Regions from separate parts of the Halalkalibacterium halodurans genome, predicted to be linked through region 2. Evidence: predicted binding sites of a transcription regulator. Region 2 holds the regulator's gene; each other region holds the start of a gene.
The links. The regulator Rex, encoded in region 2, represses fermentation and respiration genes when NADH is low (regulators of the CRP and FNR family bind a similar motif). The targets are predictions, from matches to a motif close to TTGTGAAATATTTCACAA.
Positions count from the first base shown of each region.

Region 1: the regulator Rex is predicted to act here: its motif matches at 6,216-6,233, upstream of ric (iron-sulfur cluster repair di-iron protein).
Region 3: the regulator Rex is predicted to act here: its motif matches at 5,020-5,037, upstream of qoxA (cytochrome aa3 quinol oxidase subunit II).

Region 1 covers NZ_CP040441.1:262,950-272,900, forward strand. Annotated here, with positions in the region: gene FED51_RS01350 (cyclic nucleotide-binding domain-containing protein) at 1-384, opposite strand, end outside; gene FED51_RS01355 (YwiC-like family protein) at 539-1,252, shown strand; gene FED51_RS01360 (fumarate/nitrate reduction transcriptional regulator Fnr) at 1,266-1,979, opposite strand; gene FED51_RS01365 (nitrate/nitrite transporter) at 2,120-3,301, opposite strand; gene FED51_RS01370 (hypothetical protein) at 3,556-3,750, shown strand; gene FED51_RS01375 (hypothetical protein) at 3,816-4,262, opposite strand; gene FED51_RS21290 (hypothetical protein) at 4,451-4,612, shown strand; gene FED51_RS01380 (Crp/Fnr family transcriptional regulator) at 4,609-5,040, shown strand; gene ric (iron-sulfur cluster repair di-iron protein) at 5,460-6,158, opposite strand; gene FED51_RS01390 (4Fe-4S cluster-binding domain-containing protein) at 6,260-6,451, opposite strand; gene FED51_RS01395 (glycosyl hydrolase) at 6,847-9,909, shown strand.
Region 2 covers NZ_CP040441.1:617,909-627,859, forward strand. Annotated here, with positions in the region: gene FED51_RS03120 (hypothetical protein) at 1-1,587, shown strand, start outside; gene FED51_RS03125 (ABC-F family ATP-binding cassette domain-containing protein) at 1,632-3,560, opposite strand; gene FED51_RS03130 (redox-sensing transcriptional repressor Rex) at 3,723-4,358, shown strand; gene FED51_RS03135 (twin-arginine translocase TatA/TatE family subunit) at 4,389-4,583, shown strand; gene tatC (twin-arginine translocase subunit TatC) at 4,596-5,357, shown strand; gene FED51_RS03145 (MDR family MFS transporter) at 5,524-6,948, shown strand; gene FED51_RS03150 (glycerate kinase) at 7,130-8,272, shown strand; gene copZ (copper chaperone CopZ) at 8,328-8,531, shown strand; gene FED51_RS03160 (heavy metal translocating P-type ATPase) at 8,604-9,951, shown strand, end outside.
Region 3 covers NZ_CP040441.1:2,214,851-2,224,801, reverse strand. Annotated here, with positions in the region: gene FED51_RS10770 (DUF368 domain-containing protein) at 1-187, opposite strand, end outside; gene ywcE (spore morphogenesis/germination protein YwcE) at 565-846, shown strand; partial or broken gene qoxD (cytochrome aa3 quinol oxidase subunit IV) at 985-1,302, opposite strand; gene qoxC (cytochrome aa3 quinol oxidase subunit III) at 1,303-1,917, opposite strand; gene qoxB (cytochrome aa3 quinol oxidase subunit I) at 1,921-3,864, opposite strand; gene qoxA (cytochrome aa3 quinol oxidase subunit II) at 3,898-4,857, opposite strand; gene FED51_RS10740 (DUF4181 domain-containing protein) at 5,180-5,524, shown strand; gene FED51_RS10735 (MFS transporter) at 5,636-6,970, opposite strand; gene FED51_RS10730 (MarR family winged helix-turn-helix transcriptional regulator) at 7,029-7,478, opposite strand; partial or broken gene FED51_RS21750 (class I SAM-dependent methyltransferase) at 7,752-8,101, opposite strand; gene FED51_RS10720 (2-thiouracil desulfurase family protein) at 8,097-8,576, opposite strand; gene FED51_RS10715 (hypothetical protein) at 9,106-9,342, shown strand; gene FED51_RS10710 (DedA family protein) at 9,396-9,951, opposite strand, start outside.

The DNA of each region.
Region 1 (9,951 bases), 350 kb from region 2:
GTTCATTTGCAATTGAGAACTGTAGGTCATCATATGTTTAAAATTCGCAAAAGGGATTTCAAGCAAGATTGTATGGGAGGCCGGTTCGATCGACATGTGCGGTGAAGCGAAAATGGCGCCTTTCTCATCAAAGGGGAATACATCTCCCTCCCCCCATGTGGCGATCGTTTTGGTTGTTTCAGCATGATGGGCTTGATTCACAAGCAAGAGGCTCCCTTTCAAGACGATATAAATTGATTGGGAGTGAAGGGAGGAACTGGAGTCGGTTTGGGAAGTGAGTCGAATCAAGTTCCCGTGCTTCATCAGCTTTTTAATGATTGAAAGTGAGACTCCTAGAAAAATAGGTGTATTTTTCAAAAAGAAAACATAGCGGAACCGTTCCATGAAAACATCCTCCTTTGTGACATGTACCTTAAGTGTAACCACGAAGACAGAGGTTTGCAGTGACATGGTTCACACGCCACTTGTATGAGAAATGTCACGTTCTCTCGAATCGTCAGTTTTTATAATAGGGAAAGAGGAGGTGAACGATGTGAACATGTTGATTCCAAAGCAACACGGGGCATGGGCGATGCTCGTCATTCCGTATGTTTTAGGGATGGTGAAAGGAGGAGTGGTTTGGTGGCATCTTCCCCTAGCGGTTGGCTGGTTATTTCTCTATTTAGTCGCTTATCCATTGACGATGCTCGTAAAAAAGCGGCAAATGGACGTGTACAAAAAGTGGGCCGTTCGGTACGGAGTGGTTGCTGCTTGCTTCCTGCTCCCCGTTGTCTGGATGTATCCTCCGCTGCTACTTTTAGGCTCGCTATTATTCCCGTTGTTTCTCGTCATGATGATGTATGCGAGGAAGAATGACGATCGGGCGTTTTTAAATGATCTTGTAGCCGTTGTCATTTTTAGTGCTGCAGGTCTTGCAAGCTATTGGCTGGGAGCAGAAAGACTCGACGAATGGGCCTTGTTTATTTTTGGTCAGACGATGTTGTTTTTTGTTGGGAGTGCCTTTTATGTGAAGTCAATGATTCGTGAAAAGAATAATAGATGGTTTGCTCGTTATTCTTGGGTCTACCATGTTCTCGCCCCATGTCTATCGCTGGCGATGGGGGCAGGATGGGCAGTTCTTGCCCTTATTCCAAGCAGTATACGAGCATGGGTGTTGTACGGTAAAAAGCTAAGTATCATGAGAATAGGGATCTATGAAGTGATCAACGCCAGCTTTTTTCTATTGGTAATTAGTAGCTTTTTATTATGGTAGGTTGAGAGTCCAACTAATCGATGTTACAAATGTCAATCGGACAATTTTCGCAATCAATTTCGTTTTTTAAAAAATCGAGTTCATGAATCACAATTTTCCCAGAAGGTTCTATAGAGATGACACCTAGCTTCCGTAACTCACCGAGCATCCGGTTCACACTTTCTCTAGCGGCCGCACAAAAATTCGCCAATTCCTGATTTGTGAGGACGATGTTAATGAGAATTCCATCAACTCGTTGAATGCCGTAGCTGTTTGCAAGGCGGATGAGGGTTGAGTAGAGTGCGCCTTTTTTTCCATTAAGGAGAAGGTCGCGAATTTTCGATTGGATTTTTCGTAAATGGGTGCTCATCCATTTCATGAATTCAAACGTCAATGCGCCATTTTCCACGAGTTCTTTTTCGAGCTTGTTTTTATTAATGACCAACACTTCGCCGTCAGAAAGAACCTTCGCGCTAAGCATATATTTTGCTTCTTCTGAAAAAAGCGTAAGCTCGCCGACGATATCATTTGCCTTGCACATGCGCAACGTCATTTCTTTTCCATCGGCGGTTAGTTTTTCGATTTGCACAAGGCCGGACTGAATGAGATAAAGCTCCTCAGCTTCCATTCCCTCTTGAAATAGATACGTATCTTTCCAGATTTTCTTTCGTGTACTAAGCTGTTGAAGTAAATGATGGAGGTCATCGGAAAGCAAGTCTTTATCAGAAGATCGAACCGGGACATTCATTATGCGCCACCCCTTTAAAAAAATCATGTGGAAGTAATTTTATTTTATCGTTTAAATTGCGGCTTGGGGCTTGGTAAAACGAACAATCCGGTGAACGTGTTACGATAAAAGGAGCCTGAGCGTATGTGCCCAGGCTCAATTTACATCGACTTGTTTAAAACGTTGCCCGTGTTTCGTAAGTCTTGAAAGTACATCCAGACGACAAGGACAAAGCTAGCAAGGGCCACTTCTGAGAGGGCCATAAACCCGATGGCATACTGTCCTGTTGCTTGATACACCATCGCTAAAATGAGCGGAGGGAAAAATCCTCCGAGCCCGCCCATAGCTGCGACAATGCCATTGACGATTCCCGCTTGCTGCGAGAAATAGAGAGGAACGAGCTTAAATATCGTCCCATTTCCAACTCCCGCACATACCGCAACCGTTAGCACACCGACTGTATACATTTCGATCCCTGGCGAAAAGGCCAATACAATACTAGAGAGAGTAAACCCAGCGAAAACATACATTAACAAAATCAGGGGGTTCATCCTGTCCGCCAGCCAACCTCCGACAGGCCGGATGAAGGTGGCCAGCGCGATAAACCCTGCGGTGCGAAGCCCAGAATCCACCGGAGTGAGCCCATAATGGTTGACGAGAAAGTTTGGCAAATAGATCGTAAAGGCAACAAAGGCGCCGAATGTGATAAAGTAAAATAAGCTGAAAAACCACAAAAGCCGATTCCGATACACTGCTTTCATTTGCTCCTTCATAGGGGCGTCCACCTTCGCTTCATGCCGATCACCTAAAAGAAAGTTGAACAGCGCAAAAGCGGCGAGGAGGACAAGATAGATACGAATGGTTTGTTCCCATCCGAACGTTTGCGCTAAAATAGGCGCTGAAAAGGTGGTAATTGCGGTTCCAATGTTGCCAACACCGTAAACCCCATTCACAAAGCCGTGCTTCTCTTTTGGATAGTATTTTGGCAGGGACGTCACCCCGATCGAAAAAACAGCTCCGCCAATTCCGAGAAAAAAACCACCGATTAGTAAATCTACCAATGAACTAGCCACACTGAGCCAAAAGACGGGAAATAGAAGCAAGAGGAAACTCGTCATGAACGTTAATCGAGCACCGAATTTGTTCGTGTAATACCCTAAGGGAATGCGAAGAAGGGAACCGAGAACGACAGGGATAGCCGTCACCCATGCAATCTGGCTGTCGGTCAGCTCAATGTCTTGGCGAATATGAGGCATTAACGCCGAAATCAACACCCACACCATAAACCCGACGACTAAACTAAACGATTGAAGAGGTAATTGTCGTTTTTGTCGATCAATCATCGTAATTGGACTCCTTTCAATAGAGAAAGTAACGGTAGCTGTAAACAGTTTCATCTTACAAAAAGTCAATCAGGGGTATTGTGAAATACATCACAGGGATGGGAAGAATTTTCGAGCTCATGAAAAGAGGAGTCTATGCTACAGGTTACACAGAAAGAAAAACGAAACATGCTCAAAGCCATTGTAGGTTAAAGTAATGAATGGATGGTCGGACTTGTAGTAGGAACTATCGGTAAGAAAGTAGAGGAGATATGATGGAGAGGATTCAGGAACTTTTAGAACAAATCGTGAAATGGTTGATCTTTTCTATATTATTAGTGGCGTCGATTTCTTTAATGGTTGTCTACCAGCAGGGGTACATAGCAGAAGCGTTAGTTGCGCGTGCCACTCCACTTGCAATTGTTGTTGGATTATCTGCGATAGCGGCGGCGATCATTGTGAAAAAATAGTGGAGCATAGTACGATTAATCAACCCCTATTTGAAATGGAGGTTTTTCTGAAACCAGAGCCTCCGCTAGCTTAATAACCATGGAACATTTAGTTGTATATCTAACTGAACAGTGGGTGTAGGAAACCCATTAGGTACAAGGTATAAATCTTCGCTGAAAGATATTTCTAGCCCTTTATCCTTTGTAAAGATGGGATATGCCACTCCACTGTCAGCTTCCCATTGTTTGGGACTTTTAATAATTTTACCGACAAAATGATAGAAGGCACCATAAAAATGTGTCCCATCTTTATTCTCCATATAATGAGAGATCTCTCCCTCTTTACGAGGGTCAATCCCGAAAGTTAAGAAGAGCCCTTTAAGCTCATAGGGAAGATTTTCACAAGCTAGAACATAATTAGCGCAATAGTCACATTCACAACTTTCAGTGATCAAACGATCATTCTCATAAAATTTTTGAGTTTTACTTTTATCGAACAAAATTGTCCAAGATCCTAATTTGATTTGCCTCATAGTACCGTACCTTCTTTTACATATCTTTTTTGTTTTTATTATCTTTGCAATTTTTATAATGACTCTACCTAGTAAATTTTATCGTATCATGCGCCTTATGAACATTACCCGCTATCTAATCTGCCAGGAGTCTCATCAACTCGTGTATGGTTGAGAGAAAGAAGCATAGAGAAGGATGAAGGAAGCCGATGGAATTTCTAAAGCAGTTTCCAATATTCCAAGAGATGACCGATGACGAGTTTGAGCGGTTGACTCGAATCGCGATGAAGCGATCCTATGAGCCGAAGGCCTTTGTGTTGATGGAAGGGAGGAACGGGAGGCGGTCTTTTTTATTCAATCGGGGTTGGTGAAAGCCTACAAGATCGATGAAGCGGGGAACGAACAAGTGATTTCTCTGCTCCGGGATGGGGAGATGCTCCCCCATGTCGGCTTTTTCGACCGCTCACCCTATCCCGTAACGGTTGAGGTGCTACAACATACGGAATTAGTCGTGATCCGGGTGGATGATTTTGACGAGCTGCTTCGCCATGATCCACAGCTAACGATGAAACTGATGCAAATCATGGGTAGCAAGATCATAGAACTGCAGGAACGAATTCAATCTTTCATCTCAAAGGACGTTCAGCATAGGCTAGCGCACGCATTAATCAATCTTGCGGCGGAGCGCGGAGTGAAAAAAGGAGACGGTGTTTACATCCAACTGCCGATTACGAATCAGGATTTTGCCAACCTTATTGGTACCTCTAGGGAACGATTAATCGCACCCTCAATGAAATGAAAAAGAACAACTTGCTTTCAATTGATCGCAGCGGGATTATGATTCATGATCTCAATCAAGTAAAACGGCTCTAAAAATTGAGTAAACGAAAAGGATGGGACAAAACTAGCCAAAAGGTCAAACTCGGGATGAACACGGAACCGATTTAATGGTTCGGAAACGAGGCTCATGCCGTTGAGCTAGCCACATCATACGAATACGGTCAAAGTACCTTTTTGTGTTTACGCATAACTCGATGGACGTTTCCAAGTTGATGGTCAAAATCACGAGACGCCTGCGGGAAAAGCAAGAGCTGAAGATCCATCGGGGCGGTTTCCCCCGATTAGCTGAAACCTTGCCCGCGGCAAGTGATTTTGAAACAAACAACTCCTTATAAAAACACCTGTCACTAACTGTATGTCCTAGCCTCTCGTTTTCTCTTACTCCGCGAGCAATCGTGGAAACAAGATATGATTTTCTAAATGAATGTGCCGAAACAGATCCGTTTCTAGCTCATCCAGCTTACGATACGTTAACTGATATGTCATGCAAGCCCCTTCCGGAGGTGTATAATCGTCCGTTACGTGCCGAAGCTCTTTCAATAGGTGGCCGCAAGTTTCATGCTCTTTTTCTAATTGATCAATCGCTTGGGTCGCGTTTTCTAAATCGAGCAAAGACGCCGACTGATCAAAGGCTTTTATTTTCGGAAAAATGTGCTCCTCCTCTTGAATTAGATGGTGTTCTAATTCTGCCTTTAACTTGTGAAATAAGTGATGTACTTCGGAGAGCTCAGGACGATGGTGGCCGTGAACCCGGTAAACCTTTGTGATAAATTGGGACAGCTCAGGCAATGTTTCGTATAGGTAGGCGTGATGTGCTTGGACGATATAATCGATTAACTCTGAGTATTCCGCTTGAGTCCAGTCCACCTCCTTATTTTGCATGGCGATAGACGCATCATAAAGGGATTGCAACTCGGACAGTACTTTGCCCTCATCCAAATTCAGCTGTTGAATGGCATCTGCAATCGGTTGATTTCCGCTGCAACAAAAATCAATTCGGTACTTTTTAAACAGCTGGTTCGCTTTCGGAAATTGTGTCACAATATCTCCCGTCTTCATTTTCCGTTGAATGTTCATTCCCATCCTCCTTAACATCGGTGATACCATTACTGTAGCGTGTTTCGCTTAAATAGATTGTGATGGATATCACATTTTGAACATGAAGAGGTTGCTTTACGTTAAACGTAATGGGGGATTGCCTCATGTAAGTTAATGATTCGTTGATTTAAGCTTCCTCTATACAGCAAGCTTAAATCTCGTGAACTCTGCTCGTATTTCCCATCAACTAATACATCGCAATAGCGAAGAAGTTCGCGATAGTTAGCGTTTAGGTGGTTGATGATCTGCTCGTATGTATAGCCACTGTACACCTAAATCGTTTTTTTAGAGCTGCGTTTTTTTCTTCCTGTTTTTGGCGATTTCGTGGCTATTCGGATTGTAAGTCTTTCCTCGTATTTTTCTTAGGCCATTCGACTAAATTTTACGTAATATTCAAAATAAAAGGCATTTTTCGTTGACACATTTTCTGAAAAAAGGTAGATTGGCAATATAAACAGACGAAAGCGCTTTCAATCGTTGATTTTTGTGAAGGATGTATTTGAGCCGAGAAAGGAGTGGGGATTGGCCAGTGTTAGTAAAAGAGAGGTGACCAACATTTGGTCGACTATCGTAGCCTTTGAGGAGGTTTTCTTTGTTATTTCCGAAAGCGCTTTACTTGTTGGAGTGGTAAGAAGGATACGTATATTTTTAAAAGAGGGGGATGGAAATGAAGGGGAAAAACGTTCAGTTACTTTTCGCATTGGTGGTGATCATATTGTTGTTTCCAACAGGAGCTTCGGCCTCCTCTCATGCGGTGAGCGTCGGGAAAGGAAGCTATGCGACCGAGTTTCCGGAAATTGATTTTGGCGGAATTAATGATCCGGGCTTTCGGGGTCAGCAGGGGGAGCCGCCTGCAACCATTTATCGCTCAGATCGTGTAACAGGACCGATGCAAACCAATTCATGGTGGGGATCGTTAGCAGTTGACCGGTTTTCGATGAATCAATATCCTCACCCGTTTAGTGTTCGCCATCGGCCAGAGGGGTTACATGTATTCTATGATGCCCCGCACAATATGGTCGTCCATGAAAACCGTGAAGCAGGAACGTGGCACATTCATGGCGCGATTGGAACGGACTTTATCATTAAACATTCTGGAACAGCCAATTTTGAGCAGGCTGTCGTCGACGACTATAACGATTGGTATGTGCGAGGGCTACTTGAAAATGGCGCTCAACAAATGGCCGTTACATACGGGGTCGGATCTCCGTACATTTTTGTCGAATATGAAGGAGGAAGTGCTGTTTTAGACTTTGATATTGCCCCAGATGTATGGGAAATGAACGGTCATGTCATTGGCTTCTCGACCCATGATCATAAGCATTATGCGGCATTTGCTCCCCCTGGACAAAACTGGTCTGGTATCGGTTCAAGAACGCTTACGAACAATGCCAATTATATCGCCATTGCGAAGCTCCCGGAAAAGGACGGAAACATGCTAGCGAAGTTTGAGCAGTATGCGTACTCTGTCGTTCGAGACGCCGTAGCTGACTGGACATATGACGAAGCGACGGGAACAGTAACGACCACATTTGAGGTCACAACAGAGGCAAAGGTGCAAGGAGCGCCCGACGGTACGATCTTTGCATTATATCCACATCAATATCGCCACTTGGCTTCATCCTCTGAGAACCAGCTACTTCAGAACTACCAGTACAAGATCATCCGCGGCACGATGATTGGACTAGAAGGTAAGCGCTTCACGACCGAATTAACCTATCCGGGTGTGCTCCCTTCCTTGCCGGATTTAGGTGATTACGATCGGGAGCGATTGATCGGTTATCTTCATGATGCTACATCTGATTACCCAACCGGTTCGGATACGTATGAGCTAGGAAAATATATAGGAAAGCTTGCTACTCTTGCGCCAATTGCTGATCAAATGGGCGAGTATGAATTAGCGGAACAGTTTCGCGGAGAGCTAAAAGACATTTTAGAGGATTGGTTACAGGCGACGAATGCTAGTGGTCAACTAAAAGGGAAAAATCTTTTTTATTACAACGAAAATTGGGGAACGATTTTAGGCTATCACGCGGCTCACAGTTCTGCGACGCGAATCAATGACCATCATTTCCATTACGGATACTTTGTCAAAGCTGCAGCCGAAATTGCCCGCGCAGACCAAGAGTGGGCGAAAAGCGAAAATTGGGGTGGGATGATCGATTTACTCATCCGCGACTTTATGGCCGATCGAGACGATGATTTGTTTCCATACTTAAGAATGTTTGACCCGTACTCGGGGAATTCGTGGGCGGACGGGCTTGCTACCTTTGATGCGGGGAACAATCAGGAATCTTCCTCGGAAGCGATGCACGCTTGGACAAATGTTATCCTATGGGCGGAAGCCACAGGGAATAAGGCGCTCAGAGACCGAGCGATTTACTTGTACACGACCGAGATGAGCGCGATCAATGAATACTTCTTTGATGTTCATCAAGAGATTTTCCCTGAGGAATATGGACCTGAAATTGTAACGATTAACTGGGGCGGAAAAATGGATCATGCTACGTGGTGGAATTCAGGAAAGGTGGAAAAATATGCGATTAACTGGTTGCCGTTCCATGGTGGTTCGCTGTATCTTGGACACCACCCTGACTATGTCGACCGGGCCTACGAAGCGCTTCGGCGAGATATCGGTTCCACCGACTGGAACTTATGGTCAAATCTCGTTTGGATGTACCGAGCTTTTACCAATCCAGACGATGCTCTTCAACAAATGGAAGCTTCGATCGATGACTACGGCTTGTTTGACCCAGGAAATGAAAAAATTATTGAGCGTGGTAGCACGAAAGCACAGACGTATCATTGGAATCACAATTTAGCTGAACTTGGACGAGTGGACCCAACGGTAACGGCCAATCACCCGATTTACGCCGTCTTTAATAAAAATGGTATTCGAACGTATATTGCCTATAACTTTTCTGACTCTCCAATCACGGTCCAATTTTCCGATGGACATTCCATTCAAGTGGAGCCACATAGCTTTAATATTGGCAACGGGGACGGCCCCACAAACCCAGATCCTTCAGAGCCAGATTTGAAAAATCCTTACGAGCGAATTCAGGCGGAGGCGTATGATTCGATGAGCGGCATTCGGACAGAAGGGACGGACGATGACGGTGGCGGAGACAACATCGGTTGGATTAACGATGGTGATTGGGTCAAGTATGAGCGCGTTCATTTCGAACGGGGCGCTTCCTCTATTGAAGTTCGCGTAGCTAGTGATACACCGGGAGGAAGGATTGAAATACGCACAGGAAGCCCAACAGGAACGCTCTTAGGAGCCGTACAGGTACCGAATACCGGCGGGTGGCAGGAGTGGCAGACGGTGACAGGAAATGTGCAAATTCAACCTGGTACCTACGATGTATATTTAGTGTTTAAAGGGAGTCACGAGTATGACTTAATGAATGTGAACTGGTTTGTTTTCCGAGCAAACGGTCAAGGGAATGGCGATTCGCATACACACCCTGATTACACAGCAGGAATTAGAGGGATTACAGGTAATGAAGTGACGATCTTTTTTGCGCCGACAACAGAAGCACGGTATGTGGATGTACATTTAAAAGTGAACAATGGTCAACAACTCAATTATCGGATGACCGAACGGAACGGAGAATGGGAGCGGGTTGTCGAGAATTTATCGAGCGGCGATGTACTTGAATATAGCTTCACGTATGAAAAGCTCGGACCCCAATATACGACTGAATGGTTTACGTATACGCGTTAATGAAATAGTGGATGGAGCTGCCCGTCGATGCAGCTCCTTTTA
Region 2 (9,951 bases):
GTACGAGCCCTAATGAGTGCACCGCACGGAATGGCGATGAACGAAGAGGCACTGCTCTCAAAGCTGCGTGACCAAACCGATTCGAAAGCATTCACTGTAATTGAGTGGGGGGATCTGTACCGATTATTTGATCAGAAAAAGAACATGCCATCAGCTATTTTTGCAGAGAAGCGGGCTAAGGAGCTCTATCGTCTAGAGACATTTATTCACAACGTGACGACAGGCTCTGCCTCTGATGTATGGCTTCTTGCCCCGATCATGCACGATGAGGCGTATAAGCAAAAGAAGCGTTTAGCCCCCACTTATTTTTGGGGCAGCGGCTTTAAAGGTAGTCCGTATTCTGCTTCTACTCGCAGGTCTGATGTACTTGCCAATGTTGACGTGGCGCCAACGATCCTATCGTACTTTCATATTAGTCCGGACCCACAAATGACAGGGAGGCCCCTTCTGTTTCAAGTAGATAGTGTAGAAAACGATAAAGAGGCAATTGTCTCTGAAGTGAATAAGCGATTTACGATTTTTCGTACACGTGGGGCGGTCTTATCTAGCTATATTACAATGCTTGTCGTCATGCTTCTTGTGGCGAGCATCGGAAGTTGGGTAAAAAAAGGGAACCCACGCTGGCGATTAGGGATGAAAATGATTCTTGCTTCGGCCGTTAGTACGCCACTTTGGCTATTAGTATTGACGCCATTCGTGCACGAAGTTGGCCCATATCTCTTCGTGCTCACGGTTATTGGATGTTCCCTTATTTTGGGGTGGACGGCGACACAACTAAGCGCACAACCGATCTGGCTTTTAGGATTTCTTTTATTTGCTGCGATCAGCATAGATTTAATGAACGGTGGCCCGTTCATTGCCACTTCGTATCTTGGCTATGATCCGATCATAGGGGCCCGTTATTATGGGATTGGCAATGAATTTGCCGGATTGTACATAGCTGCAGCTGTTCTTCTCATCACAGGAGCTGTTTGGCAAACAGAGCTGTGGAAACGGCTAGTGATTGTGTTTGTGGTGAGCGGATTTACACTCATGATGCTCGGAATGAGTCAGTTTGGAGCGAATGCTGGAGCTACGCTGTCGGCGGGGATTGCGTGTGCCTTTGTCGGTTATACGCTCATTGGAAAACAGCTGTCAAAGTGGAATTTAGTCATTGTGAGTGGGGGCGCACTTCTCATCACCCTTTTGTTACTGTTTGTTTTACAAATGAATAGCCCGTCTACACATATAGGTGACGCGTATGAGCGGCTGCTTTCTGGAGATATCCAGTACGTCCTTCAAACAATGAAACGAAAGGTAGCCATGAACATGACGATTTTTCGCTATTCAAACTGGACACAGCTTTTTGTGACGAGCTACCTTCTTCTCGGTGTTCTGATCTGGACGCAAAGTGCCAAAAAATATGACGCTGGTCAATCGTTGTTTTTAAAAGGGGGCATTGTTGCTTCAGTAGCCCTATTGTTGTTAAACGATTCAGGGGTAGTAGCGGCTGCAACCTCCATGTTTTTCATCGTGTCCACGAACTATTATTGGCTGCTTGCCCAAATGCAAAATGGGAAAATGATGAGCGAAGGAAAAGAGATGTAACAAAACTCCCCCTTGAAAACGTGTTGTCTTCTGGGGGAGCTTTATTATCCTTCTTCTGCATGGAGAAGCTCCCATTCTTCCATGAGGGCATCGACGGCTTTTTTCGCTTCATCGATGGTCTGTTGATGTGAGAGAGCTTTCTCATGATCTGTAAACACTTCCGGATTACAGAGGGCTTCTTCATGTGTAGACAGTTGCTTCTCTAGTTCCTCAATGGAGGCTTCAATTTGTTCGATTCGCCGTTGACGCTGGCGCTCTCGTTTCTTTTGTTCCTTGTCCTGTTCAAAGCTCCCTTTCTTTGATGAGGCAGCTGCGGCATGTGAAGATGATTCATCGAGTCGTTCCCGCTCTTTGATTTCTTGCTTTTTCTCTAAATAGTAATCATAATCTCCTAAAAAGACAGATGGTTGTCCTCCATCTAGTTCGATAATTCGTGTCGCCATTCGGTTTAGAAAATAACGATCATGGGAAACGAACAAGAGCGTTCCTGGATAATCGATCAACGCGTTTTCCAACACTTCTTTACTATCGAGATCTAAGTGGTTGGTCGGCTCGTCCATAATAAGCAAGTTCGCTTTCTCCATCATAAGTTTGGCGAGCGCTAGGCGTGCCTTTTCGCCTCCACTCAAATCAGACACCACTTTTAGCACGTCTTCGCCGCTGAACAAAAAGTTTCCCAGAACCGTACGGATGTCCTTTTCAGGTAAAAGGGGGTAATCATCCCAAAGCTCATAAAGCACTTGTTTGTTCGAGTGCAAGTTCGCCTGTTCCTGATCATAATAGCCGATTTTTACGTGACTTCCATACTCAATGGTGCCCTGCTCAGCTTGAAGCTTTTTAGTTAACAGCTTTAGCAGCGTTGACTTTCCTGCACCGTTAGGTCCGATGAGTGCAACACTTTCTCCGCGATTTAGGTCAAGATCTAACCTAGAAAAAAGGGGATCTCCGTCATAACTGAACGTAAGATCGCGAACACGGAGAACATCATTACCGCTTTGTCGCTCGATATCAAAGAAAAAGGAAGCCGATTTTTCGTCGCTGTTCGGTCGATCTAGTTTCGTCATCCGTTCAAGGGCTTTTCGTCGACTTTGCGCCCGTTTTGTTGTCGACGCTCTGGCGATGTTACGTTGAATAAAATCCTCAAGCTTTGCCACTTCTTTTTGCTGTTTTTCGAACTCTTTTAACTCCTGCTCATACCGAAGTGCCTTCTCATCTAAATAGTGACTGTAGTTGCCGACATATTTCGTTGATTTCGTTCGTGAGATTTCATAGACTTGCGTCACGAGCTTATCAAGGAAATAGCGATCGTGGGAGACGATCAAAATCGCCCCAGGATACGCGGATAAATATTGCTCCAACCATGATAGAGTATCGATGTCTAAATGGTTCGTCGGTTCATCTAAAATAAGCAAGTCAGGCTTTGTCAGTAATAGCTTTCCGAGAGCAAGACGTGTCTTTTGCCCACCGCTTAGAGTGGCGATTTTCGTTTCATGGTAAGGAAAATCAGCAAATTGCAAACCAGCGAGAACATTGCGGATGTCTGCCTCGTATTGATAACCGCCACGATCTTTAAACTCCACTTGCAATGAGTCATATTCCTCCAAGAGCTTTTCGTAGCTCGAGGCATTGTTTAAAAGAGAAGGGTTCGCCATTTGTTCTTCCATTTTCCGCAATCTCCGTTCCATTTGCTGGAGCGGTTCAAAGACAGACAGCATCTCGTCCCATATCGTGAGGTCGGATTCTAAACCTGTATGCTGCTCTAAATAGCCGATTTCTACACCTTTAGGAATGATGAGATCACCGCTATCATAGGAGAGCTTGTCCGCGATGATTTTTAATAACGTCGACTTCCCGGCTCCGTTTCGGCCGACAAGGGCGACGCGATCTCCTGTTTTTACTTCAAGCTTAATGTTCGACAAAATCGTTTCGGCCCCGAACGATTTTGTGATATTCACACATTGCAATACAATCATTTTTATCATCCTACATTCATTTGTTGTCTATTTTAAGTGTACCGTAATACCGGTCGATCAACAACAAACGACTCTGAAAGTAAAACGATTACATGGTTTGAGAAAATAGTGTACAATAGTAAACGACATGAATAAGGACGTGTAGATAATTGGGGGCAGACTATGAACAACGAACCAACGAAAATTCCACAAGCAACGGCTAAACGTTTACCGTTATACTATCGCTTTCTTGAAAATTTGCACGCTTCAGGAAAACAACGGGTCTCCTCATCTGAGCTAAGTGAAGCAGTCAAGGTGGATTCAGCGACGATTCGGCGTGACTTCTCCTATTTTGGTGCACTCGGAAAAAAAGGCTACGGCTATAACGTCAATTATTTGCTAACCTTTTTTCGAAAGACGCTTCATCAGGATGAGCTGACGAAGGTCATGCTCATCGGTGTAGGGAATCTAGGGACCGCCTTGTTAAACTATAACTTTTCAAAAAACAATCATACGCAAATTGTCATGGCGTTTGATGTAGATCGGGAAAAAATAGGGAATACTGTTAGTGGTGTAAAAATCGAAAATCTTGACAATTTAGAGAACAAAATAACGTCAGACGTATCGGTGGCGATCTTAACAGTGCCTGCTGCGGTTGCCCAAAAAACAGCAGACCGTCTCGTAAACGCTGGAGTGAAAGGGATTTTGAACTTTACACCAGCAAGAATTGCGGTGCCAGAGCACGTTCGTGTTCACCATATTGACTTATCGGTTGAATTGCAGGCGCTCATTTATTTTTTAAAGCATTATCCTTTATAATAGGATATAGGACAAGAAGGGGGTGTCAGTATGCCTGGAGGATTAGGTGCAGGTAGCATTCTTATTATTGCACTTGTTGCGTTGCTTATTTTCGGACCGAAAAAATTGCCTGAGCTTGGGAAAGCGGCAGGAAACACATTGCGTGAATTTAAAAATGCTACAAAGGGCTTAGCGGACGAGGACGACGATAAGAAAAAGTACGAGAATCAACAGAACGGACAGTAGGAAGGTAGTTGTATGAACGAACGAGACATGTCCTTAATGGACCATATCGCCGAGTTAAGACGGCGGATTTTAATCATCGTCGTCTTTTTTGCCATCGCCTTGGTTGTCGGATTTTTTCTGGCAACACCGATGATTACGTATTTACAAGGCGCACCGACGGCACAAGACCTTCCGATGAACGCATTCAAATTGACAGATCCATTGCGGGTCTATATGACATTTGCTTTTACGAGTGCGTTTATTCTTGTATTTCCCATTATTTTATATCAATTGTGGGCCTTCGTCAGTCCAGGTCTTCATGAAAACGAGCGCAAGGCCACATTAGCGTATATACCGATTGCATTTTTCCTATTTCTTGGTGGACTTTCGTTTGCCTATTTTATTTTGTTTCCGTTTCTGATCCAATTTATCGGGGGATTAGCGGAACGGTTACACATTAACGAGCTTTATGGGATCAATGAATACTTTACGTTTTTGTTCCAGATTACGATGCCGTTCGGTGTGCTATTCCAACTGCCGGTGGTGGTTATGTTCCTCACAAGACTTGGAATCGTGACCCCGGAATTTTTGCGCAGTGTACGGAAATATGCCTTTTTTGTCTTACTAGTCGTCGCAGGTTTTATTACACCACCTGAACTAATTTCCCATTTAATGGTTACGGTACCTCTATTACTGCTGTACGAATTTAGCATTTGGGTATCACACTTAACATATCGAAAAGTACAAAAGCTAGAGAAATTGAGGCAAGAAGAATATAGACAGGAGGAGGGCTAGGCTTACTAGCTCTTTTTTCTATTAACGGAAAGACAAACTCATGATAACTGTAACAGTAAAATGTAATGGAAACTGTTCTAACATGGGCTAAAATCAGGACATTCTAATCGAAAATCTGTTAAGATGGATAATAGTTATTTCGAAAAGCGAAATGGTGTGACAGATGATGAAAAACATTCCGAAAAAATGGATGGTCGTTTGTGCCGTCTTGTTCGGTTCATTCACGATGATTTTAAATAATAGTATGCTTAACCCTGCCATCCCTCAATTGATGAACGTCTTTGAAGCGGATGCCGTTGCCACCGGCTGGGTCATCACGATCTTCATGGTCGCGATGGGGATGACGATGCCGCTCACAGGCTATCTAGGTGATAAGATCGGAAAAAAAGAGGCATATATTCTCGGTCTTGGCATTTTTGTGCTCGGCTCTTTGCTTGGCGCATTGTCATGGAATTTACCTTCCTTGATCGTCTTCCGCGGATTGCAAGGAATTGGTGGTGGGGTCATGATGCCTTTGTCCATGACGCTCATTTTCGATGCGTTTCCGCGAAATGAGCGGGGCTTAGCAACGGGCGTATGGGGCGTTGCCTCCATGATGGCGCCGACCATTGGCCCGACTCTTGGCGGATTTATTGTTGAGACATCCAATTGGAAATATCTCTTTTTAGTTAACATTCCGTTTGGGCTACTCGGCATTATTGCCGCCGTCATTTATCTACCAAAAATCGCGCGAAGTGGACAAATCAAACTGGATCGTTGGGGCTTTTTATTTGTGACGGCCGGAGTTGGCTCGATTCCTTTAGCGTTCGGTCGGATGTCGGATTTAACCCATTTAACCGAATGGATAAACGGGGTTTTACTGTTACTTGGAGCGTTGTGTCTGTACGTGTTTGTGCAAGTGGAAAAACGTGCAGAGCAGCCACTTTTAGATTTGAGCCTTTTTCGCATCCCAGCCTATTCTTTAAGTATATGGGTAGCAGGTATTTCATCGATCGGATTATTTGCGGGAATTTTTCTCGTGCCGCTTTTGCTCCAGCAAGTATACGATTATGGCCCGATTATGACAGGACTTGTATTCTTACCTTCTGCCCTTTTTACGGGACTGACGATGTCGATCGGTGGCCGTATGTTGGATAAGCGTGGCCCGAGTGGGATTATGACGGCCGGGATGATGATTGCGGCTGTTGGTACGTTCGCTCTTGGCTACCTTCATCTTGAGACGGCATTATGGTATATTTTTGCTTGGATGGCGATTCGCGGGGTAGGTATGGGATTGACGACGATGCCAGCAACTACGACAGGGATGAATGCTATTCCTGAAGGACTTATCTCCCGTGGGTCAGCAATGAACAATGTGTTGCGACAAATGAGCTCGGCGTTCGGGATTGTGTTTATCTCTGTGTTCTTTGAGGTACGCCGCGGCCAGCTTGCCCTTGTCTCTACCTCTTTTGAGGAAGCGACTTTGCAGGCAATCAATGAAGGTTTTTTCATTGTTGGATTCCTCACGGCTCTTTCCATCCCAGCAGCATACTGGTTGGAAAAAAAAGCGAAGCAAGGTGAACAAGAGCGGGTCAATTCCACGGCAAGTTAATGGTTGAACAAAAGATCAAGGGAAGACGCCTTGGTCTTTTTTTAATCGGAGGACCACTTTAGCACAACAGCAGGAAGTAAGGGAGTAAACATGGAAGAACGTCTAAGTAAATGCCGCGCGACGATCGAACTTCATTTTTGGAGTAGTTCAGTGACTATGTAAGCATAGGAGGTTGAAAAAGATGAACACAATCGTAATTGCACCGGACTCTTTTAAGGAGAGCATGACCGCTTTACAAGCAGCAAGAGCGATAGAAAAAGGATTCAGGCGTGTTATTCCTAATGCTAACTATCGGCTCATTCCGATGGCCGATGGTGGAGAAGGGACGGTCCAATCGATCGTTGATGCTCTTCAAGGTGAGCGAAAGGTAGTTAAAGTCGAGGGACCATTAGGAGATACGGTGGAGGCTGAATATGGCCTTTCGGGAGATAGAAAAATCGCTGTTATTGAGATGGCACAGGCGTCTGGTCTTCATCTCGTACCGAAGGAAAAGCGGAATCCGCTATGGACATCTACCTATGGGACTGGACAATTGCTCATCGATGCCCTCGATGAAGGTGTAGAGCAAATCATCCTAGGAATTGGAGGGAGCGCCACAAACGATGGCGGTGCCGGCATGGCGCAGGCAGTCGGTGTCAGGCTGCTGAAAGAAAACGGGGAGCCGATTGGAAAAGGTGGAGGTAAACTAAAGGAGCTTGCACGAATCGACATGAGTAAGGTAGATCCAAGAATCCAACAGGTGAAGCTTCAAGTGGCATGTGATGTAGACAACCCGTTAGTGGGTGAAAAGGGAGCGGCGGTTGTTTATGGGCCGCAAAAAGGAGCCACGCGAGCAACGATCCGCGAACTGGATGAACAGCTTTTGCACTTTGCCAACATCATTGAAGAGGAGTTAGGAAAAGAAGTGGCTTCGATTCCAGGTGCGGGTGCGGCAGGAGGATTAGGGGCAGGGCTAATCGCTTTTCTTGACGCAATGCTCAGCCCAGGAGTGGAGCTCGTGTTACAGGCAACTAATTTTCATGAGCTCGTGAAGGATGCAGACCTCGTCATTACAGGTGAAGGAAGAATCGATCAACAAACGGTGTATGGGAAAACACCTATTGGGGTAGCAAAGGCGGCTAAACAATATGGTGTGCCGGTCATTGCGATTGCCGGAAGCTTAGGCCAAGGTTATGAAGCGGTTTTTGAGCATGGAATTGATGCTGCTTTTTCTCTCGTTCCGCGGATCATGTCATTGGACGAAGCGATGCAACAAGGCGATTCATTACTAGAACAAGCAGCCCGAAATATAGCGGTAGTTTCATCATGGAATAAAAGCACTTGACATACAATAGGGGGGTATAGTACATTGTGAGAGAAGAGAAAAGGAGGGGTAAAAAGTGGAGACTACTTTAAATGTAAAAGGAATGTCTTGTCAACATTGTGTGAAAGCAGTTGAAGAAAACGTCGGGCAATTAACAGGGGTAGAAAAAGTTACTGTTCAGTTAGATAAAGGAACAGTTAATGTGAGCTATAAAGAGGATCAAGTCTCGATTGATAAAATTAAGGATACAATTGAAGACCAGGGATATGATGTAGAATAAGCTTTGCCGTCTCATTGACGGCTTTTTATACGAAATGTTATATACCTAATAGGGGTATAGGGAGGTGTGAGAATGAAAAATCAAAAAGAATTAACGTTGGATATTCAGGGGATGACATGTGCCGCTTGCTCCAATCGAATCGAAAAGGGCTTACAACGGATGGATGGCGTTCAAGAGGCAAATGTAAACTTAACGCTTGAACGATCGACGGTAGTGTATGATCCAGAGAAGGTTCAGCCAGAGCAGGTTATTGAAAAAGTAGAGCAGCTCGGGTACAAAGTGGTAATCGACAGAGTGGAATTTGACGTGGTTGGAATGACGTGTGCCGCTTGTGCTAACCGAATTGAAAAGAAGCTGAATCGTCTTGAAGGGGTCCACAAAGCGGTTGTTAACCTTGCGCTTGAAACGGCTACGGTCGAATACAGACCGGAAAGTGTATCACCGTCTGATTTGGAACAGGCGATCGAGCAGATAGGTTACACACTAAAGCGCAAAACAGGTGACGCTGAAGAAGGAGATGTACGGGAACGTGAATTACAAAAACAGAAGCGCCGCTTTTGGATTTCAGCGGTTTTAACGTTTCCCCTCCTCTGGTCGATGGTGACACATTTTGAATTCACTTCGTTCATTTGGATGCCTCATCTATTTATGGATCCATGGGTTCAATTGTTGCTTGCGACACCCGTTCAGTTTTATATAGGGGCTCCGTTTTACGTTGGAGCGTATAAAGCCCTTCGCCATAAGAGCGCGAACATGGATGTACTCGTCGCCCTCGGTACATCGGCTGCTTATTTTTACAGCATGTATCTCGGCTATGATTGGTTGTATGGGACGCGGGAGGGGATGATGCCGGAATTATATTTTGAAGCATCAGCGATTATCATTACCCTTATTGTTCTTGGAAAATACTTTGAAGCAAGAGCGAAGGGCCGTACGAGTGAGGCGATTCGTAAGCTTCTTGGCTTGCAGGCGAAAACAGCCCGCGTCATTCGAGAGGGGAAAGAGGAGCAAATTCCGTTGGAAGAAGTGAAAACAGGGGATCTCCTTCTCGTCAAACCAGGCGAAAAAATTCCCGTCGATGGAGAAGTGGTGGAAGGCTACTCTGCCGTGGATGAGTCAATGCTTACCGGGGAGAGCATCCCAGTCGAAAAAGATGTTGGCGATCAAGTCATCGGTGCTACCGTTAATCATAACGGGTCACTTCGTATTCGAGCCACGCGAGTCGGAAAAGATACGGCCCTCGCGCAAATTGTGAAAGTGGTCGAGGAAGCGCAAGGCTCAAAGGCAGATATTCAACGTGCGGTCGATAAAGTCTCTAGTGTTTTTGTTCCTGTCGTTGTTGCTATTTCCGTCCTTACGTTTCTCGTATGGTATATGGTGATTGATCCAGGCAACGTCACAAGTGCACTCATTCCGACGA
Region 3 (9,951 bases), 1.6 Mb from region 2:
TTCCAATCACAAGTGGAATTAAAAACATGACATGCTTTTTACATTGTTTTGTTGTTAAACCATTAATGGCGGTGATTAGAGATTGATAAATTCCGAGAATTAATGCAATCGTTCCGCCACTGACTCCGGGAACAAGATCGCTAATTCCCATCGCCATTCCTTTAAAAAGATTTTTCCATTGAAACAAAGTTCTCTTCTCCTTTATGTAATAGAATCATTAGAGGTTAAAGCGATTGTTTCTAATCCTTTCTTCTTTTTATAGAAGTGCAGCATTCTTAAAGTGTAAACAGAAATTTATCGTTGGGCAATAAACCTATGAATTTTACGTATTTTTTCAAAATATGACAAACGTCTTGGACACAAATCGAAGCAAGCAACACTTTCGTATGGGATAGTTCACGTGTCTCTCCTTCTTTTTTATGACTTCATGAGAGTGATAAGCATCAGCCTCATTTTCAGTAAACGCTTTCAATTGTGACAAATTTGTGATAAGATACAGTTAGCTAAAGACACAATCTAGACACAATTTGTTTGTATGCTCAAGCCTGAAAGGAGTGGTTGTCTATGGATTTGTTTTTTGCTTATATGCTAGTTGCAAGCGCCACACCATTATTTTTGTGGCTTGAACATCGAAAAATAGCGTTAACGAGTATCCCGTTTATTATTATCATGTGGGTGTTGGCTTTAAGTCACATGTTTGAAGGGTTTTTATTTGACCTTCATCACTCCGTTTTTCTTACGGCCTTTTTTGTAAACGTTATTATTGCCCATTTTGCGGCTCTTGTATTGTATGCATATCCGCACATTCGTCCAAAATCTCGCACATTCACGGAATCAATGGACTAGGGTTTATAGAAAAAATGACCTCGGCTAATACCGAGGTCATTTCATTTAGTGTCCTGAGTGATCTTCGTGATCTTCGTGCTCCCCGTGGTTCATGTGATTTTCATGACCTCCATGATCCAAGTGATTTTCATGATCGGTATGAAGGTGGCCTGTCGTTAATACGAGATAAGAGCCAACGACAATAATAACCGCAATGGCGATGGCAAACCACGTATGACCGATCTGTACGGTTCCTGACTTCCCTTCCCCCATATGCATGAACATATGAAGCTGGACCGTCATTTGGATGAAGGCAAAGATGAAAATGACGATCACACGAACATTCCATGACCAATGCGTCTGACTCATAACCCATACGGCCAAAAGCGTAAAAATAATCGAAAGGGCAAAGCCAACAACGTGCATCCAAGGAAAGCTGTGACGGTGAGTGGCCGTTGTTTCTTTTTCATGTGCCATTTACATCCACTCCATTCCAAGCAAGTATACGCCTGTGAAAATCATAATCCAAACGACATCTAAAAAGTGCCAATAAAGGCTTGCGATAAAAAACTTCGATGTTGTTCGTGGCGTTAATCCGCGCTTTTTCATTTGAATGACGAGAAGCACAATCCAGCCAATTCCAATGGATACGTGCAAGCCGTGTGTCCCGAGGAGAAGGAAAAACGCAGACCAATGGGCACTTGCTGATAGTGTTGCTCCTTCATGGGCATAATGGACAAATTCGTAGATCTCAAAGCCGACGAAGCCAAGACCTAAAAGGAGAGTCCAGCCAATCCAGACGAACATCCGGTTCATTCGCCCGGCTCTCATCTCGTGAATCGCGAGCCCGCATGTGAACGAACTTGTTAACAGCAAAAATGTCATGATGAGCACAAGGTTCAAATCAAACAAGTCTGCTGCTCGGACAGCATCAGCATTGCGATCCACAAGGACGAAATAAGAAGCAAACAATGTTGCAAACAAAGCGAATTCAGCACCGAGAAAGATCCAGAAGCCTAAAATATTGTTGCGGCCTTCAGCTGATTGATATTCAAGAGGTTGATTCGGATTTATCGTTTCATGTGCCGCCACTCGCTACGCCCCCTTCGCTTTGCTTTCGATTTCTTGAATTTCTTTTGCGCTTACGTAATACCCCTCATCGTAATCAAACGAACGAAGGATCATGCAAATAAAGATCCCGATGCCACTAATGATCGCCAGTGGAAACCAGCTAAAGACGAGGGCAAAGCTAGCAATAAACATTATAAAGCTCATCACAAACCCAAGCCATGTGTTGCTTGGCATATGGACTTTCTCATAATTCGTATCGGCATGTAGACGAATGCCCTTCTCTTTCATCGTCCAAAAGGCATCACGATCAGTGACTTCCGGTAACTTTGCAAAGTTATAAAATGGTGGTACTGCAGACGATGTTGCCCATTCAAGCGAACGACCGTCCCAAGGGTCTCCCGTCGTTTCTCGCTTTTCATAACGCCAGCTGTAATAAATGTTGTAGACAAATAGGGCAAATCCGATGGCCATCATAAAGGCACCTGCCGTCGAAATTGCATTAAGCGAGAACCAGTTGTCCGACTCTAAATACGTGTAAATCCGGCGCGGCATTCCATCAAGTCCTAGGAAATACTGCGGGAAGAAACATACGTTAAAGCCGATCATGAAAACCCAGAATACCCATTTACCTATCGTTTCATTTAAACGGTGCCCGAACATTTTCGGATACCAGTAAATCAAACCAGCAAAGCAGGCAAATACGGTTCCAGCTATGAGTACATAGTGGAAATGTGACACGAGAAAATACGTGTTGTGATATTGGTAATCAGCTGCGGCCATCGCGAGCATGACCCCTGTTACCCCACCAATGACAAAGTTCGGGATAAACCCAATGGACCAAAGCATCGGTACGGTAAAGCGAATCCTTCCTTTATGGAGCGTGAAAATCCAGTTAAATATTTTCACGCCGGTTGGGATCGAAATGGCCATCGTTGTGATTGAGAAAAAGGAGTTCACAGCTGCACTATTCCCCATCGTAAAGAAATGGTGCACCCATACAAGGAAGCTTAAAAAGGAAATCACAACAATTGAAGCGACCATCGCGTTGTAGCCAAACAGCTTCTTACGGGCAAAGGTCGAAATAATATCCGAGAAAATCCCGAAAGCCGGCAGGATGACAATATACACTTCAGGGTGACCCCAAATCCAGAACAGGTTCGCCCAAAGCATATCAAGTCCTTGTCCTTGTAACGTAAAGAAGGCTGTGCCGAATAACCGATCAAACGTCATCATCGCCAGAGCGACCGTTAATACCGGGAATGCGAGGACGATAATGAGCGATGTAATGAGAACCGTCCATGTAAACATCGGCATTTTCATGAGTGTCATGCCTTTTGTACGCATTTTTAAGATCGTGACGAGAAAGTTAATTCCTGTTGCCAGAGTTCCTATTCCGGAAAGTTGCAGTCCGAGCGCATAAAAGTTCTGTCCGACCCCAGGACTGAAGTCGTTTGAGGCAAGCGGAAAGTAGGACGTCCAACCTGCAGCAGGGGAGCCCCCGATAATAAAGGAAATATTAAAAAGGGCCATTCCGAAAAAGAACGTCCAGAAACTTAAATTGTTCAAAAACGGAAAAGCAACGTCGCGCGCCCCAATTTGCAATGGAACGACAACGTTCATTAAGCCGATCAAAAACGGCATCGCCATGAAAATAATCATGATTGTGCCATGGGTCGTAAAGATTTCATTGTAATGTTGGCTATTTAAAAACGTCATGTTTGGAGCAGCCAACTGCATGCGCATCATGACGGCGTCCACACCACCACGGAATAGCATTAACAAGGCGCATGCGATATACATAATGCCGATTTTCTTATGGTCAACCGTTGTGATCCAGTCTGTCCAAAGCACTTTCCATTTTTTGAAGTACGTAAGGGCGACCACTGTCAAAATCACGGATAGTCCGATAGAAATTTGCGCAGCAAGGATTAACGGGTCACCCGTTACAATAAATTCATCCCATCTCAACGGTAAAACTCCTCTCTTCCGCTGTTTGCACCATCACTCATCATCCAATTCGACTTCATACGTTCTAGTCGTGTCGATCGGTTGACTAAGTGTAGGCATTTCATATGCTTTTCCTTCCCTTGAGTGCGGATTTAATGCCTCATATCCGAGTTCTGCTCGTTTCTCAAGTGAGTATGTGGGATCATCCGCATGATTGACAAACTCAAGATGCGTAGAAGAAAATGTCATCTCCTCTGCATGGCCAGGAACCATCAGATGTGCGTACTCTTCTTCCGATAATGGCGGAGCTTCCGTCTGAACTTCTTCGACCCAAGCATCATAATCTCTTGCGGTGAGGGCGTTGACAACAAAGCGATGCTCAGCAAATCCTTCACCTGTGAAATTTGAGTTGCGACCGTTAAAAGTACCTGTATTATGAGACATCAGATACAATTCCGTTTCCATGCCGGCCATACTGTATTTTTGTCCACCGAGATGCGGTACCCAAAAAGATGCCATCGAATCAGCAGATGTTAATTTAAACAGCACGGGACGATCAACGGGAATGTTAACATAATTGACGGTCTCGATGTTTTCTTCAGGATAACTGAATATCCACTTCCAGTTCACGCTCGTCGCATGAATGACAAGCGGCTCAACTTGGATGTTTTCGGCATTTACCTCAGACACCTCTGGCGCCTCTTCTAAACTATAAATGGTCGTCACGGTCGGTATCGAAAGAATGGTAACGATGATAATTGGCACGATAGTCCAAATAATTTCGAGCTTGTGGCTCCCCTCGATTGACGGGTCGTAATGGTCATTGTTCCCGCGGTCACGGTATTTAACGAGCATAACTGTCAGCAGTACGAATACGACTAACACAATAAAGATCATGAACCAAATGGATAACATGATCAAATCGCTTTGCTGTTCAGCCACTGGACCTTGTGGGTCTAGGACAGTTAAATTACCACAACCAGTTAATACGAGACCGACCATCGCTAGAGCCATCCACTTGAAAATGATCGATGGTGTACTCAACTGTAATCACCTTTCTTTGACAATAAAATAATGAATATGTAGAGCTAAAACGGTTGACGAAATCCTGAGCCATTATGGATGTGTACTCATCCTATCATTTTCGAAAAAAAAGTGCCCGAAATTAAAACGGTTACGTGAAAAATATCACAAATTCGACATAATTTTTTAGACATAAATTTTGAAAAAGTTCCCTATCTTTTTATGAGATGTTACTTCCCCCCTGTTCAAAGGATGGAGCTACGATATACTTACATTAAGATACATTTCCAAAACCAAGATAGGGGCCAATGAGATGAGAGTAATTGTTTTATTGATTATGCTCAGTTTGTGGATTATGTTGAGGTTCTTTTTAAAGACAAAGCTACAAATCTCAAAAAAGAATGGGGGCTATAAACATGAAAGGAAAGAGTTTGCGGTTCTTTTTTATGTTGTGATCGCCGTTGGTGCCCTTGTCCCTCTTATCTATCCAACCGTAAACTTCTTTTTACTGTTCCCGTTTATCGGTGTGCTTGTTAATCTCCTTTTTTCAGTCGAACAATGGATTTATAAGAGAGACTCGAAGCGACATCTTTTTTATTTGTTTGATGCTGCCCACTGGCTCGTGTTTGGAATGACAGCTTTTTTGTTTTTTGCATAAAAGGAACTCCCTCTCTTTTTTTAATTTCTTAATGGAATCGCGGCATCTGTCGTTAATCTAGAAAAAACATGTTTTGCGAGTGTAACAAAACATGTTTTTTCATAGTTAGGTTTATGATGCTCTTGCATTTTTCTTCAAATACCAAATCATGACCGGGACGAGAGCAAGGGCAAGTCTCCCTCCTGCAAGCGACAAAGTAGCATAGCTAGATTGGGCGACGACCATGCCGGACAGAGCCCCTCCTGCTGCGCCCGACAGTCCGACGAGAACATCAATTGTTCCTTGCGTTTTCGCTCGGGTTGCAGGATGGGTTGCATCGACAATCATAGCTGTTCCACTGATTAACCCTAAATTCCACCCGAGTCCTAACAAGGCGAGTGCGATGATCAAAACGGCTAACGAATCACCAGGGGCAACCGCAGCGAGCAGTCCCGCACTAAGTAAAATGACGCCAGAGGTTACCGACATTGTTGTTCGTCCGAGCTTATCGACGAGAACACCTGTCACAAGAGATGGAAGGTACATGGCTCCAATGTGAATGCTAATGACAAGACCGATCTCTTGTAGCCCGTGCCCGTGGTGTTGCATATGGACGGGTGTCATCGTCATAATCGCTACCATGACCATTTGGGTTAAGACCATGACCGTCGTTCCAACAATGATCCCCCGTTTTGCGATGGTTGACATCTTTTCAGTAAGTGGCTTCTCTGTTGTTTGGGTTGAATGGTTATGTTTTTCGTGATCAGCCTCTTGTTTGACGATTGCTTTTGCAACGAGAAATGGATCTGGACGGAGAAACGCAAAAAAGATGAACCCAGCTAGTAAATAAGCGACCGTTGCTAATATAAACGGTCCAGCCAGAGTCGGAACACCGAAGGAACCAGCTACATTTCCCATCACATTCACTAGATTTGGACCAGCAACGGCACCAAATGTCGTCGCGACCATCGCCATACTAATGGCGGTTGCTCGTTGTTTCGGTTTTGCTAAATCAGTCCCTGCATAACGCGCCTGTAGGTTGGTGGCGTTTCCTGCACCGTTTAGAAGCAGTCCAAGAAAGAGAAGGATGACGCTGTTACTTACGGCCGCATAGATAACGATGATCGCACCGACTCCCCCTAACAAGAAGCCAGTTCCTAGCCCTATTCGTCGACCGAACTGATCGGATAATCGACCAACAAAAAAGGCAGCCGCAGCTGAACCGAGCGTTAATAGGGCAGCTGGTATGCCTGCATAGCGGTCGCCCCCTAGCATGTCTTGAGCTAAAAGGGCGCCAACAGTGACCCCCGCTGCGAGGCCCGCACCGCCAAAAATTTGTGACATGATAACAATCAGTAAGGTGCGTTTATATAAGATTTTTTGCTTTATAGGGCTATGGATATACTCTTGGATGCGTCCAGTCTGTTGCTCATTAGGATCGGGAGCTTGAGCAGGTGAATTTGGCATGACTTCCCCTCGTTTTCTATCATTTATTTAGTTTAGCAGCTAAACTATTAGACAAACATTATTCACTTAAAATATCGCGAAGCTTTGAAACACATTGCTCAAAAATGGCGATTTCCTCTTTCGTGAACGATTGTTGCAATTCCTCGTAGAATGCTGCATGCATATCAGCATGAGCACGATATGCCTCCCTTCCTTTGTCGGTAAGTACGACTTGAATCCCTCTAGATACCTTTGGGTGTGCGGTTCGTCTCACAAGTGTTTTTGCTTCCAATCGGTCGACGAGTTGTGACACGGCTCCCTTCGTAACCCCGAGCCGCTCTGCGAGTTCTTTCATAAGTAGTCCTTCATCTGTACCAATTGCATCGATCGTATGAATCTCACTCGGTGTCAGAGCTCCAGCGCGGCCGAACGTTCGCGGTGTACTCTCTAACCTTCGGAGCTGTAAGATCAACCGTCCGAGACGAAGACTTGCATGGTTTTCTGATTGTAAAGGATTGTTATTTTTCATATGTTTAGTTTAGATGCTAAACCAAAGGGTGTCAAGAAAGAAGCTCACTCTTTAACAAGGCCCTTTACAACAAATAAGTAAAAGGGATACGGAAACGATTCGGGGATTGAGGGGTCACACATGAAATAACTTCAAATTATTTCTCTTATTTCCTTTAGCTTGTGATAAAACACGGCCTGACTAACCCCTGTAATAGCGTAATTCTCCTTTACAGTATATCTGTTGTCTTTCGTAATTTAATGGCATGGTCTATTCCTGTGTGTTAGTGAAAAATTATTTCTTTTTTACAGCGAAAGTGATTGCATTTGTTTTTAACAATACATCTCTCTCATCACGAACAATTTTATATTCCAATGGTTTTACTAATTGATTAACTATTTCCCAACCATTATAACTTTGCCTTAATTTACTCAACATATCTTTTGTTTTCATGTTTACTTCCATCATCGCATCTAATTTCTCGTTTGTACTTATATCAATTTCTCTACTTCTGAATTAACAATGATACAGTTTATTCCTTCATTTTTTGTTCCCGATGCCATTTTTTTAATGACTTTTTCAAAAACATTCTCTGATTCAACATGCTCTAATGTTGAAACGGCAACGATTAAATCATATTCATTGGTTTTCTAGATCGATAGGACCACATGCATCTAGCCAGTTTTCATCAGACAAAACGCGAATGTTATGTTTGGCAAGCAGGGCCGTCGTAACCCCTTGACCGGCTATGGTCTCATTTTTAAATTTTCCGTTATAGATCTTAGTGCTCCCACAAGAAGGGCTGTTCTCTTTCAACACAACGACGGAGGTACCTACTTCCTGGGCAAATTTTAACGTTTCATAAGCACCTTTTATGTAAAGATCTGTTACGTCTCGTCCCGATTTTTCGATCACCTTTGCTGTCCCATTGAGAACATCCTCTCCAGTCCCACCAACAATTTCTGCTGGCTCCCTCGGTGTTGAAAACCCAGCGAGCAATTCTGGACAAACCATAGTCGCTTTTCCAGCTTCGATTAAAGCTGCAATCTTTTCGTTAAGGCAATGAGAACCGTTGTACCTTACGTGACGGCCGGCTAAGCATGAGCTAACTAGGATCATTAGAAATCTCTTCCTTCTATTCGATTTAATTCCACTCTCAATGACAATATAAAGCGGCCTGCAAGGCAGTAAGATTCCTTCATCTCCCCCTGCCTTCTTACCATTGTGAATCTAGTAGGAAATGTTTGTAATGAGTATAACATGAATCCCTTACAGAAGGTGTTTCTGAAATATTCACGTAACATTTGTCATAGTATGAATCAAACTTTCTCATTAAGTGTACGTTTTTACAGCATTCGTTTCCTCTGTACTTAATGATTTGGAGCAGGTTCATTTGGATATTAGAAGTGCTAAAATATGAAACACATAACCTGCTATCCGCGTCTATAGCACCTTATTGTCATAGGTAACAAGAACCGCTTTTTTTGTTGTTTTAACGTATTTTTAACCTAGCTGAGATCTTCTAACCCGACTGTATATATACAATAGACATAAAGGGACATGAAGCGTGAAGAAAGGTAGGATACTATGGTACAGTTAATCAAAAAGTACGAGGACTTATTATGTCTTTTAGAGAGGACATTTTGGTTTGACCTGTTTTATCGAAAATGGACCATTGGGTGGAGCTGCTATATCGGACTTAGATGTTTATCGGCAGCAAAGTCTTCAAGGTGGATTAGGTTTTACAGAACAGAAACTTATACAGATTTTTGAAGATTTTGCTGTGATTGAAATAAGAAAAATGAAAGAGTACCCTAGTGATTCTAGTCGCTTTGGGGTGAATGGGTTATTGACGGCTCTATTTCAAAAGAAAAAAGTTGACTAGGTAAAATAGGACTGCCTTTTTCTGCGCAGTCCCAAAAACGTTTATAAGGTTAGTCACTTCTTCTCCGCATTCTTTTCCATACGTTTGTTACGAACGATAAAGTAGCCGATAACGCACAAAATAAGTAGGAATAAAAGAAAACTAGATTTAAATAAATATTTTTCAACAATATACCATTTGTTTCCGATTTCATGTCCTAATGTAATAAAAACAAGACACCAGATGAAAGCACCTGTATAAGCGTATAGTGAAAACGTTCTGAATTTGCACTTAGACAATCCTGATAAGTAGCCTGTTACATGACGAACGCCGGGAAGAAAATAACCGATGAACAAGAGAATGGGCCCATATTTTCGGAACAATGCCTGCGCATGGTCAATTTTCTGATGAGAAATGTGAAATTTTGGCCCGTATTTCATTAAAAACGGAAGGCCAAGTTTTGTTCCTAAAAAGTAACTAATGGAAATTCCAAGAGTCGCGCCGAGAAATGAGGCAAGTAAAGCTAATACATATGACATTTTCCCAAGTGAAATATAGTATCCAACCAGAGTGAGTAAAACCTCATCTGGAATCGGAAGTCCTACAATTCCCCCAGTTAGGATTAAGATA